3 regions of the Streptomyces sp. NPDC002490 genome follow, and region 3 is predicted to be linked to each of the others. Evidence: riboswitches for the same ligand, from Rfam matches in the RefSeq annotation. Region 3 holds a riboswitch; each other region holds the start of a gene.
What was found. Region 3 has a riboswitch for cobalamin ahead of metE (5-methyltetrahydropteroyltriglutamate--homocysteine S-methyltransferase). Riboswitches for the same ligand answer to the same signal wherever they lie in the genome.

Region 1 (3,267 bases), on a different contig from region 3:
CGCGGACCAGGTGGCCCAGTCCGAAGGTGAGGGATTCCAGGCAGACGACCGTCACGCGGTGTCCTCCTTCCGTTCGTCCGGGTCGGGCGTGCGGTCCCACGCCATCGTCGACCAGGGCATGGACATCTGTTGCGGAGAGTCCACCTCGACCGGCGCGAGCCCGGCCGGGTCGAGGGCCTCGGCGTGTCGGGCGTGGACCCGGCTGACGTACCGGTGCCCGGTGTCGGCGCCGACCACCAGGTGGACCCGGTCGGGATGGCGGCGGGCCTCGTGGGTGGCGGTGAGGTAGGCCGCGCCGGTGGACAGCCCGGCGAACACCGCGTGTTCGCGCAGGAGGGCGACCGTGCCGGCCATGGCGTGGGTGAAGTCCATCCAGTGGACGGCGTCGTAGAGGTGGTGGCGAACGTTGTCGAAGGGGATGGAGGAACCGATCCCGGCGATGATGGCCTCGGGGTCGTGGTGGTCCTGACTGCCGAAGGTGACGCTGCCGAAGGGCTGGACGCCCACGAGCCGCACGGACGGGTCGCGCTGCCGCAGCCGCTCCACCAGCCCGCCGGTGGACGCCCCGGAACCCACCCCGCCGACGACGGTCAGTGCCGCCTCGGGCAGCGCTTTGACCAGCTGGTCGGCAACCTCCTGGTAGCCCAGGTAGTGGATGTCGTCGTGGTACTGGCGCATCCAGTGGACGTCCGGTCGTTCGGCGAGGATCTCCCGCACCCGGCGGACCCGTAACTCCTGGTCCAGCTTGAGGCTCGTCGAGGGGGCGACCTGTTCGACGCTCGCCCCGAGGACCTCCAGTTGGGCCCGGGTGGTCTCGTCGACGGTGGTGGAGGCCACGATGTGGCAGCGCAGGCCGTGGCGGTGGCAGGCGAGGGCGAGTGCGTAGGCGTAGATGCCGCTGGAACTGTCGATCAGGGTCTGCCCGGGCCGTACGGCGCCCCGGTCGAGCAGGTGCCGTACGGCGGCCAGCGCCGAGTAGACCTTCATCGACTCGAAGCGGATCAGGACCGTGTCCGGGGACAGCCGGACGAGGTCGGGGGTCTTGAGGGCGTCCGCGATATGGGGGTGGATCACCCGTATCCTCCTTGGGCGAAGGCGCATTGGTGGCCGTGCGAGTGGAAGAAGGCGGAGAGTTCGTCCCGGGCCGAGAAGCCGATCGGGCGGGTGAACAGGAATCCGACCAGGGACCCGGTGTGGGCGACGAAGACTCCGTCGGCCCCGAACTCCTCGCGGTGGGCCAGGGCGGCTTCGAAGGTCCGTTTCGGTAGGACCTCCTGGGAGAGCACGGCGCTGGTGGTCGCGGCGCGGGCCACGGCCGCCGGGTCGCCGGCGGCGAATCCCTTGAGCAGGTCGGTCAGGCAGCGCTCGTACTCCCGTGCCCGCCGCCGGTACTGGTCCAACAGCGCAGGGGTGACGGCCGCGGTGTCCACCCCGCCGGGCTCCACCGCGTAGGCGGTGTGGAAGCCGATGTCGGTGCCGAGTTGTCGGACCACCCGGTGCCGGGCGCTGAGGTACAGCGCGAACTCGTCGAGGAAGACGCTGTCGGCCCGCTCGATCCGGGACAGCACCCGGGTGACGAGGGCGGGGTCGTAGGGCAGGGAGAAGATCCGGAACAGACAGCGCAGGGTGGCGACGACGTCCGCCGTGGAACTCGCCATGCCGACGCCCACGGGCAGTTCGGAGTGCGTGGTCCAGCGACCCGGCGGCAGGGTCAGGCCGTGGTGGTCGAGGAAGAGGTCGACGGCGGCCGTCGCCTTGGCGCCCAGCGGAGACGGCCCCGGGGGCGTGCGCCCCGGGGAGAAGTACACCCAGGAGTGGCGGCCCACCGGGAACGAGACGAGGGCGATGTCCGGCTGGGCGGCCGGACGCAAGGGGCCCTGGTACAACTCGCCGAGTGTGCCGTGGCAGACGCCCGCGAAGGTCCGGGCGGCCCGCTCGTCGCCGGAGGGCATCAGCGGTGTGCCTCCCGGGGCCGGGCCGTCCGGACGGCGTCCCGGGCGGACGGATCGCTCTGACCACTCGTCACGGACCGTTCCTCCTTGGTCATGCAGGGGCCATCGGGTCGTACGGTCGTGCGGACGGGGGTGGGGGAGGGCGCGTGCCGTCGATGAGCGACGGACGCCCGCACCGCGGGCCCAGTCCCCGGAGCCGCCGTGAACAGCGCGCACCGTTCCGCACGCGCGCAGCGGCAGGTCTTCGGACTCGTGGGCACGAGCCCGGGGGCTCACCTACCGGCCGTCGCTTCCCGGCGCTGGTGGCGCCAGTGCCGATGACGGCCTTCGTTCCCACTCACCGCTGCGGGACAGTCCCGGACTCGCACCGGGTTCCCTCTTGCGACGTGACGCCTGAGGCGGCACGAACCGACTGCGGTGGCAGCGTAGGACGCGCACTCCGAACGACGACAGGGGGCGGTGGTGCGGGTTGGCCTGTTGTGATCGTCGAGGAGGGGTTTCGAACGCCGCGCGTCCGCAGGCAGGCCCCCGTGGGCGATCTTCGAACGGGCCCCTCACTGCCGGCGGCGAAGGAAGTTGTCGTGAAACGTTCCCCCGCCACCCACCTGCCGCCGATGCCAAGGGGAAGGCGGGACGGTCCCGGCGCGCGGCGCGCGGAGAACGGCCGTGACGTTCGTGAATGAACCTCAGTCGACGGGGCCTGCGCCCGTGCTGACGTGCGCGCCGGCCCCGTCGACCGGCCGTCTGCCGGGCCCCTCGGGGGCGGCACCACCGCCCCCGGACGCGTAGACTTCCTGGAATGAGTCAGCGCCGATCAGCACCGGGCCGCCCGCGTACCAAACCCGCTGAGGAGCGGCGTGCCGACCTCCTCGACGCCGCCGAGCGGGTCTTCGCCGAACGCGGCATCGACGCCGCGCGGATCGACGAGATCACGGACCGCGCGGGCGTCGCGATCGGCACCTTCTACCTGCACTTCGGCTCGAAGCGCGATCTCATGCTCGCCCTCCAGGCCCGCTTCATCGACCGGCTGGTCGAGCGGCAGGACGCCGTGGTGCGGCAGCTGCCCGCCGACGACTGGGTCGGACGCGTGGACGCCTGGCTCAGCGACGCGGTCCACGCCTATCTGGAGCACGCCGAACTGCACGACGTGCTCTACGGCCACACCCCCATCAACGCCAAGGCGACGGTCCAGGCCAGCCCCGAGAACGCGCACGTCGAAGCCTTCCGGCGGCTCATCACCGAGCGCCCGGACCCGCCCGCGGACGCCCCGGACCCCGCCATGGCCGCGATCCTGATCTACGGCGCCTGGTACGGG
Region 2 (3,267 bases), on a different contig from region 3:
AAGTACTACCGGCTGAAGAAACACCTGCTCGACATGACCGACACGCTGGCACCGGGTAGCCCGGTCCCACCGGAGCGGACACTCGCCGCAGAGTTCGACACCTCGCGCACCACGGTACGCCAGGCGCTCCAGGAACTGGTGGTCGAGGGTCGACTGGAGCGCATCCAGGGCAAGGGGACCTTCGTCGCCAAGCCCAAGGTGGCGCAGGCGCTCCAGCTCACCTCCTACACCGAGGACATGCGGGCCCAGGGGCTGGAGCCCACCTCCCAGCTGCTCGACGTCGGGTACGTCACCGCCGACGACCGGCTCGCGGAGCTGCTCGACATCACGGCCGGCGGACGGGTGCTGAGGATCGAGCGGCTCCGGCTGGCCAGCGGCGAGCCGATGGCCATCGAGACCACGCACCTGTCCGCCAAGCGCTTCCCCGCGCTGCGCCGGTCCCTGGTCAAGTACACCTCCCTGTACACGGCGTTGGCCGAGGTCTACGGCATCCACCTGGCCGAGGCCGAGGAGACCATCGAGACCTCGCTCGCCACCCCGCGCGAAGCCGGCCTGCTCAGCACGGACGTGGGCCTGCCGATGCTGATGCTCTCCCGCCACTCCGTGGACGGCGAGGGACGCCCCGTGGAGTGGGTGCGCTCGGTCTACCGCGGCGACCGCTACAAGTTCGTGGCCCGCCTCAAGCGCCCCCAGGACTGACCCCGCGCACCCCGGTGCCCCGGCGGGCCGTTTCCGGCCCCGCCGGGGCACCGGCGCGTCCGCTCCGGAGCACCGGAGGAACGGGACGGACGGGCCTCTTCGGGCACCCGACACCCCTCCCCCTCCTGTCCCAGGAACCTCGCACCACAGGCTGGACGACGGCCCGTCGAATGGCGTAGGGCCGACCACGAACCCCGGTTGCGGGGATGTTGTCTGGACCTCTGTCGCCACTTTCAGACCGCCCCCGACCACTCACCCAGCGTGACCACCACGGGAATCCGACCGGCAGACGGGCGGACCCGCGAGGCGGCGCCACGGCGCACCGCGGCGCACCCGCCACCGCCGGACACCGCGCACCCGGCGAGCGCCCCTCCCCGCCCCCGCCACGCCCCGCGAGCGGCCCCGACGGCCGCGCCCCGGGGCCGTGTTCGAGCCGTGCCGCACCGCCCCGAGGGCCCTCGCCACCTACGTGCCGTGCGCCACACAGACACAAGATGTGGGCTCAGCATCGGGACCCGACACAAGATGTATGCTCGTGCTCGCCGCCACCCCAGGGGAATCCGGTGCGAATCCGGAACTGTCCCGCAACGGTGTATTCGGTGTGCTTTCGCACACCCAGCAGTCCGATGACCTGCTGGTGGCGCACCCGTTCCGACCGGTCCGGGTGGAGATGAGACGTCCGGGCCTCGTGGACTGGGCCGGTGGACGCGGCGGACCGCCTTCGGCGGGCACGTCCGCGTGCCCGCGCCCGCTTCCCCGTCAGGCCCGTGCCGAGCGAGGGAGAGCTTCACGTGACGATCGCGCCAGCCGATCCGGCGTCAACCGTCGATCGGGCTCCTGCGAACGAGCGGTCCGCAGACCAAGGCGCCCCGGGGAACCGGGCCGAGCAGACCGACGGCCCCGGGACCGCGCTGCTGCGGACCCTGACCGACCTCACCGCCGACCTCACCGACGCCGACCCCGGCCGGGTCGCCGCCGCCGCGCTGCGCGGCCGGTCCGCCCGCGCCGACGAGGCCGAACTGCGCGAACTCGCCACCGAGGCCGCCGCCGGACTCATCTCCGAGGACCCCGCCTACTCCCGGCTCGCCGCCCGGCTGCTCACCCTCTCCATCGCCGCCGAAGCCGCCTCGCAGGGGGTGCGCACCTTCACCGAGTCGGTCGCCACCGGCCACCGCGAGGGGCTCATCGCCGACCGGACCGCGGACTTCGTCGCCCGGCACGCCGAGCGCCTGGACGCCCTGGTCGACCCGGACGCCGACGACCGCTTCGGCTACTTCGGACTGCGCACCCTGCACAGCCGCTACCTGCTGCGCCACCCGCACACCCGCAAGGTGGTCGAGACCCCCCAGCACTTCCTGCTGCGCGTGGGCTGCGGGCTCGCCGAGGACGACAGCAGCCGCGCGGTGGACGAGGTCGCGGCGCTCTACGGCCTGATGAGCCGCCTCGACTACCTGCCCTCCTCGCCGACGCTGTTCAACTCCGGCACCCGGCACCCGCAGATGTCCTCCTGCTACCTGCTGGACTCCCCCAAGGACGAGCTGGACTCCCTCTACGACCGCTACCACCAGGTGGCCCGGCTGTCGAAGCACGCCGGCGGCATCGGCCTGTCGTACTCCCGCGTCCGTTCGCGCGGTTCGCTGATCCGCGGCACCAACGGCCACTCCAACGGCATCGTGCCCTTCCTCAAGACCCTGGACGCCTCGGTGGCCGCGGTCAACCAGGGCGGACGGCGCAAGGGCGCGGCGGCGGTCTACCTGGAGACCTGGCACTCCGACATCGAGGAGTTCCTGGAGCTGCGGGACAACACCGGCGAGGACGCCCGGCGCACCCACAACCTCAACCTGGCGCACTGGGTGCCCGACGAGTTCATGCGGCGGGTCGCCGAGGACGGCCAGTGGTCGTTGTTCTCCCCCTCCGACGTGCCCGAGCTGGTCGACCTGTGGGGTGACGCGTTCGACACCGCCTACCGCGCGGCGGAGGCCGCGGGGCTGGCCCGCAAGACCATGCCGGCGCGGGACCTGTACGGCCGCATGATGCGCACCCTCGCCCAGACCGGCAACGGCTGGATGACGTTCAAGGACGCCTCCAACCGCACCGCCAACCAGACCGCGGAGCCCGGCCACACCGTCCACTCCTCCAACCTCTGCACGGAGATCCTGGAGGTCACGGACGACGGCGAGACCGCGGTGTGCAACCTCGGCTCGGTCAACCTGGGCGCGTTCGTCGTGGGCGCCCCGGGCACCCCGGCCGACCAGGCCATCGACTGGGAGCGGCTGGACGCCACCGTGCGCACCGCGGTGACCTTCCTCGACCGGGTCGTGGACATCAACTTCTACCCGACCGAGCAGGCCGGCCGCTCCAACTCCCGCTGGCGGCCGGTGGGTCTGGGGGCCATGGGCCTCCAGGACGTGTTCTTCCGGCTGCGGCTGCCCTTCGACTCCGCCGAGGCCCACGCCCTGTCGACCCGGCTCGCCGAGCGGATCATGCTGACCGCCTACGAGGCGTCCGCCGACCTCGCCGAGCGCGCCGGCACCTTCCCCGCCTGGGAGAAGACCCGCACCGCCCGCG
Region 3 (3,267 bases):
GAACCGGCGCTTGCGCGCGGTGTCCATGGGCTCGGCGAGCGCCTGGTTGCCGTCGCGCAGGTCGACCGGCACCCACAGGGGGGCCCGTTCGAGGTTCCGGGACGGCCAGGTGCGGTCCGTCAGGGGGAGGGCGACCCGTTCCTGCACGGGCAGGTAGCGCTGGTGGGGCATGGCGCTCGGGCGCTGGGGGTTCCAGCGCGGAGCGTCCGCCGGAAGGTCGCCGGAGGGGATGCGCAGGGTGGGGAACGTCGTGCCGGAGAAGGGGGATTCCATGATGCGGGAGCTTCTTTCGGTCGGTCACCACACGACCGGCGCAGCCCGGCACCCGCTGCGGGGTGCCGGTCGCTTCAGACCCCGCAGCGGCAACCGAGGAGGAGCCCGTGCTGCAGCATGCGGGTACAGTAACGACAACTCAGCTCCTCAGACAACTCAAGGGGTGCGGGAAGGTGAATTTCACATGTCACTAGGTGCTTTGCGGCCGTCACCCTTGGTCGAGCAGGCCACGGACCATCTGCGCGAGCAGATCACCGACGGCGAATGGGGCGTGGGGACGAAGCTGCCCGGTGAGAGCACCCTGGCCAAGTCGCTGGGGGTGGGGCGCTCGACGGTCCGGGAGGCGCTGCGGGCCCTGGCCGGCGCCGGGCTGGTGCAGGCGCGTCAAGGGGCGGGCGTCTTCGTGATCGCCACCGAACCCAGGGAGAACTGGTCCGCCCAGCTCCGGCAGGCGGCCATCACCGACGTCTACGAGGTCCGGATGCTCATCGAGGTCGAAGCGGCGCAGTTGGCCGCGCGACGCCGGACCGACCAGGACGTCGTGGCCCTACTCGACGTCCTGGCCAAGCGCCGCGAGGCGGCGCACGCGGGCAACGCCGAGTTCGTCGTGGCGGACATCGCCCTGCACCGGGCAGTGGTCGCCGCGGCGCACAACCCGGTGCTCACCGGCCTGTTCACCGAGTTCATACCCGTACTGCAACAGCGGTTGCTGGACCTGGTGGAACTGTTCAACCTGCGCTTCGACGACCCGAACCACGGCGAGGAGGGGCACGCCGCACTGGTGGAGGCCGTCGTGCAGGGGGACGCCGAGGCGGCCGGGCAGGCACTGCGCGACGAACTCGAACGGACGTTGGAGCTGTTGCGCTCGCTCTGATCCGCCGTGCGCCCCGCTCCCGCGGAGTGTGGTCCGCATCACCTCGCGGGATGCCGGCCGGTCGGTTCGCCCCGTGGTCGCGCCCCGTAGGCTGACCCGCAGCAGTCGGTTCGCCCCGCCCGCCAGGCGGGGTGTCGCAAGAGGGAACCCGGTGGGAATCCGGGACTGCCCCGCAGCGGTGAGTGGGAACGACCGCCGTCATACGCACTGGGTCCGAGGTACCGGACCTGGGAAGCGACGGCCAGTAGGGGTCCGCCGGAAGGTTCCGGCGGGCGCGCCCGCGAGTCCGAAGACCTGCCGACCGCCCGCGCGCGGACCGTTCCGCGCGTGGACATCCCGGTGACCTCGAGGGCGGGTCGGCGCACACACCAGACGGAACGGCCGTGCTCTTGCACACGGGTCGTCGCCGTCCGGTCCGTCGTTCCTTCGCGTTCTCGTCCCGTCCCCGGGACCCCAGGGATCCATCTCGCGAAGGAGATCTCCGTGACAGCGACGTCCGCAGCCGCGGCAGCACGGGCCACCGTGTACGGCTACCCCCGCCAGGGCCGGCACCGGGAACTGAAGAAGGCGATCGAAGGGCACTGGAAGGGTCGGGTCACCGCCGACTCCCTCCGTGCCACCGCCGCCGAACTGCGCGCCGCCCACTGGCGCGCCCTGGCCGCCGCCGGCATCGACGAGGTCCCCACCGGGGACTTCTCGTACTACGACCACGTCCTCGACACCACCGTCATGGTGGGTGCGATCCCCGAGCGGCACCGCGCCGCCGTCGACGCCGATCCGCTCGGCGGCTACTTCGCGATGGCCCGCGGCACCCAGGACGTGGCGCCGCTGGAGATGACCAAGTGGTTCGACACCAACTACCACTACCTGGTCCCCGAACTCGGACCCGACACGGTCTTCACGGCGAACCCGGCCCAGCAGGTCGCCGAGTTGAAGGAGGCCCTCGCCCTGGGCCTGACGGCCCGGCCGGTCCTGGTCGGCCCGATCACCTACCTGCTCCTCGCCAAGCCGGCCCCCGACGTGGCCGGCGACTTCGACCCGTTGACCCTGCTGGACCGTCTCCTGCCGGTGTACGCCGAGGTCCTCGCCGACCTGCGGGCCGCCGGCGCGCAGTGGGTGCAGGTGGACGAGCCCGCCCTGGTCCAGGACCGCACCCCGGCCCAACTCGACGCCGCCGCCCGCGCCTACCGCGCCCTCGGCGCCCTCACCGACCGCCCGAAGCTGCTGGTGGCCTCGTACTTCGACCGGCTCGGCGAAGCGCTGCCCGTGCTGGCCAAGGCGCCCGTGGACGGCCTGGCCCTGGACTTCACCGAGGCCGCGTCCGCCAACCTGGACGCCCTGGCAGCGGTCGGCGGACTCCCCGGCAAGCGCCTGGTGGCCGGAGTCGTCAACGGCCGCAACATCTGGATCAACGACCTGGAGAAGTCCCTCGCCACCCTCGGCACCCTGCTGGGTCTCGCCGACCGGGTCGACGTCGCCGCCTCCTGCTCCCTGCTGCACGTGCCGCTCGACACCTCCGTCGAACGCGACATCGACCCACAGATCCTGCGCTGGCTGGCCTTCGCCCGGCAGAAGACCGCCGAGATCGTCACCCTCGCCCGGGGACTGGGCCGGGGCACCGCCGCCATCGAGGGCGAACTCTCGGCCAACCGGGCCGCCCTCGCCTCCCGCGCCGCCTCGCCCATCACCCGCGACCCCGCGGTGCGCGCCCGCGCCGAGGCCGTCACCGACGCCGACGCCCGCCGCTCCCAGCCGTACGCCGAACGCGCCGCGGCCCAGCGCGCCCGCCTCGGGCTGCCGCTGCTGCCCACCACCACCATCGGCTCCTTCCCCCAGACCACCGAACTGCGCACCGCCCGCGCCGACCTGCGCGCCGGTCGCATCGACACGGCCGGCTACGAGGAGCGGATCAAGGCGGAGATCCAGGAGGTCGTCTCCTTCCAGGAGAAGACCGGGATCGACGTCCTGGTGCACGGCGAGCCCGAGCGCAACGACATGGTGCAGTACTTCGCCGAGCAGCTCACCGGCTACCTCGCCACCCAGCACGGCTGGGTCCAGTCCTACGGCACCCGCTACGTCCGCCCGCCGATCCTCGCCGGGGACATCTCCCGCCCCGAGCC

Region 1: linked by a shared signal. The riboswitch ahead of ABT092_RS20325 (GHMP family kinase ATP-binding protein) and the one ahead of metE (5-methyltetrahydropteroyltriglutamate--homocysteine S-methyltransferase) in region 3 are both predicted to bind cobalamin.
Region 2: linked by a shared signal. The riboswitch ahead of ABT092_RS26300 (ribonucleoside-diphosphate reductase subunit alpha) and the one ahead of metE (5-methyltetrahydropteroyltriglutamate--homocysteine S-methyltransferase) in region 3 are both predicted to bind cobalamin.

Annotation. Positions count from the first base shown of each region.
Region 1 is NZ_JBEOWM010000031.1:45,185-48,451, forward strand. Features, by position in the region: gene ABT092_RS20315 (ATP-grasp domain-containing protein) at 1-55, opposite strand, end outside; gene ABT092_RS20320 (cysteine synthase family protein) at 52-1,074, opposite strand; gene ABT092_RS20325 (GHMP family kinase ATP-binding protein) at 1,071-1,952, opposite strand; cobalamin riboswitch at 2,171-2,380, opposite strand; gene ABT092_RS20330 (TetR/AcrR family transcriptional regulator) at 2,752-3,267, shown strand, end outside.
Region 2 is NZ_JBEOWM010000054.1:15,880-19,146, forward strand. Features, by position in the region: gene ABT092_RS26295 (GntR family transcriptional regulator) at 1-699, shown strand, start outside; cobalamin riboswitch at 1,229-1,352, shown strand; gene ABT092_RS26300 (ribonucleoside-diphosphate reductase subunit alpha) at 1,491-3,267, shown strand, end outside.
Region 3 is NZ_JBEOWM010000005.1:148,789-152,055, reverse strand. Features, by position in the region: gene leuA (2-isopropylmalate synthase) at 1-273, opposite strand, end outside; gene ABT092_RS05155 (FadR/GntR family transcriptional regulator) at 458-1,147, shown strand; cobalamin riboswitch at 1,252-1,449, shown strand; gene metE (5-methyltetrahydropteroyltriglutamate--homocysteine S-methyltransferase) at 1,631-3,267, shown strand, end outside.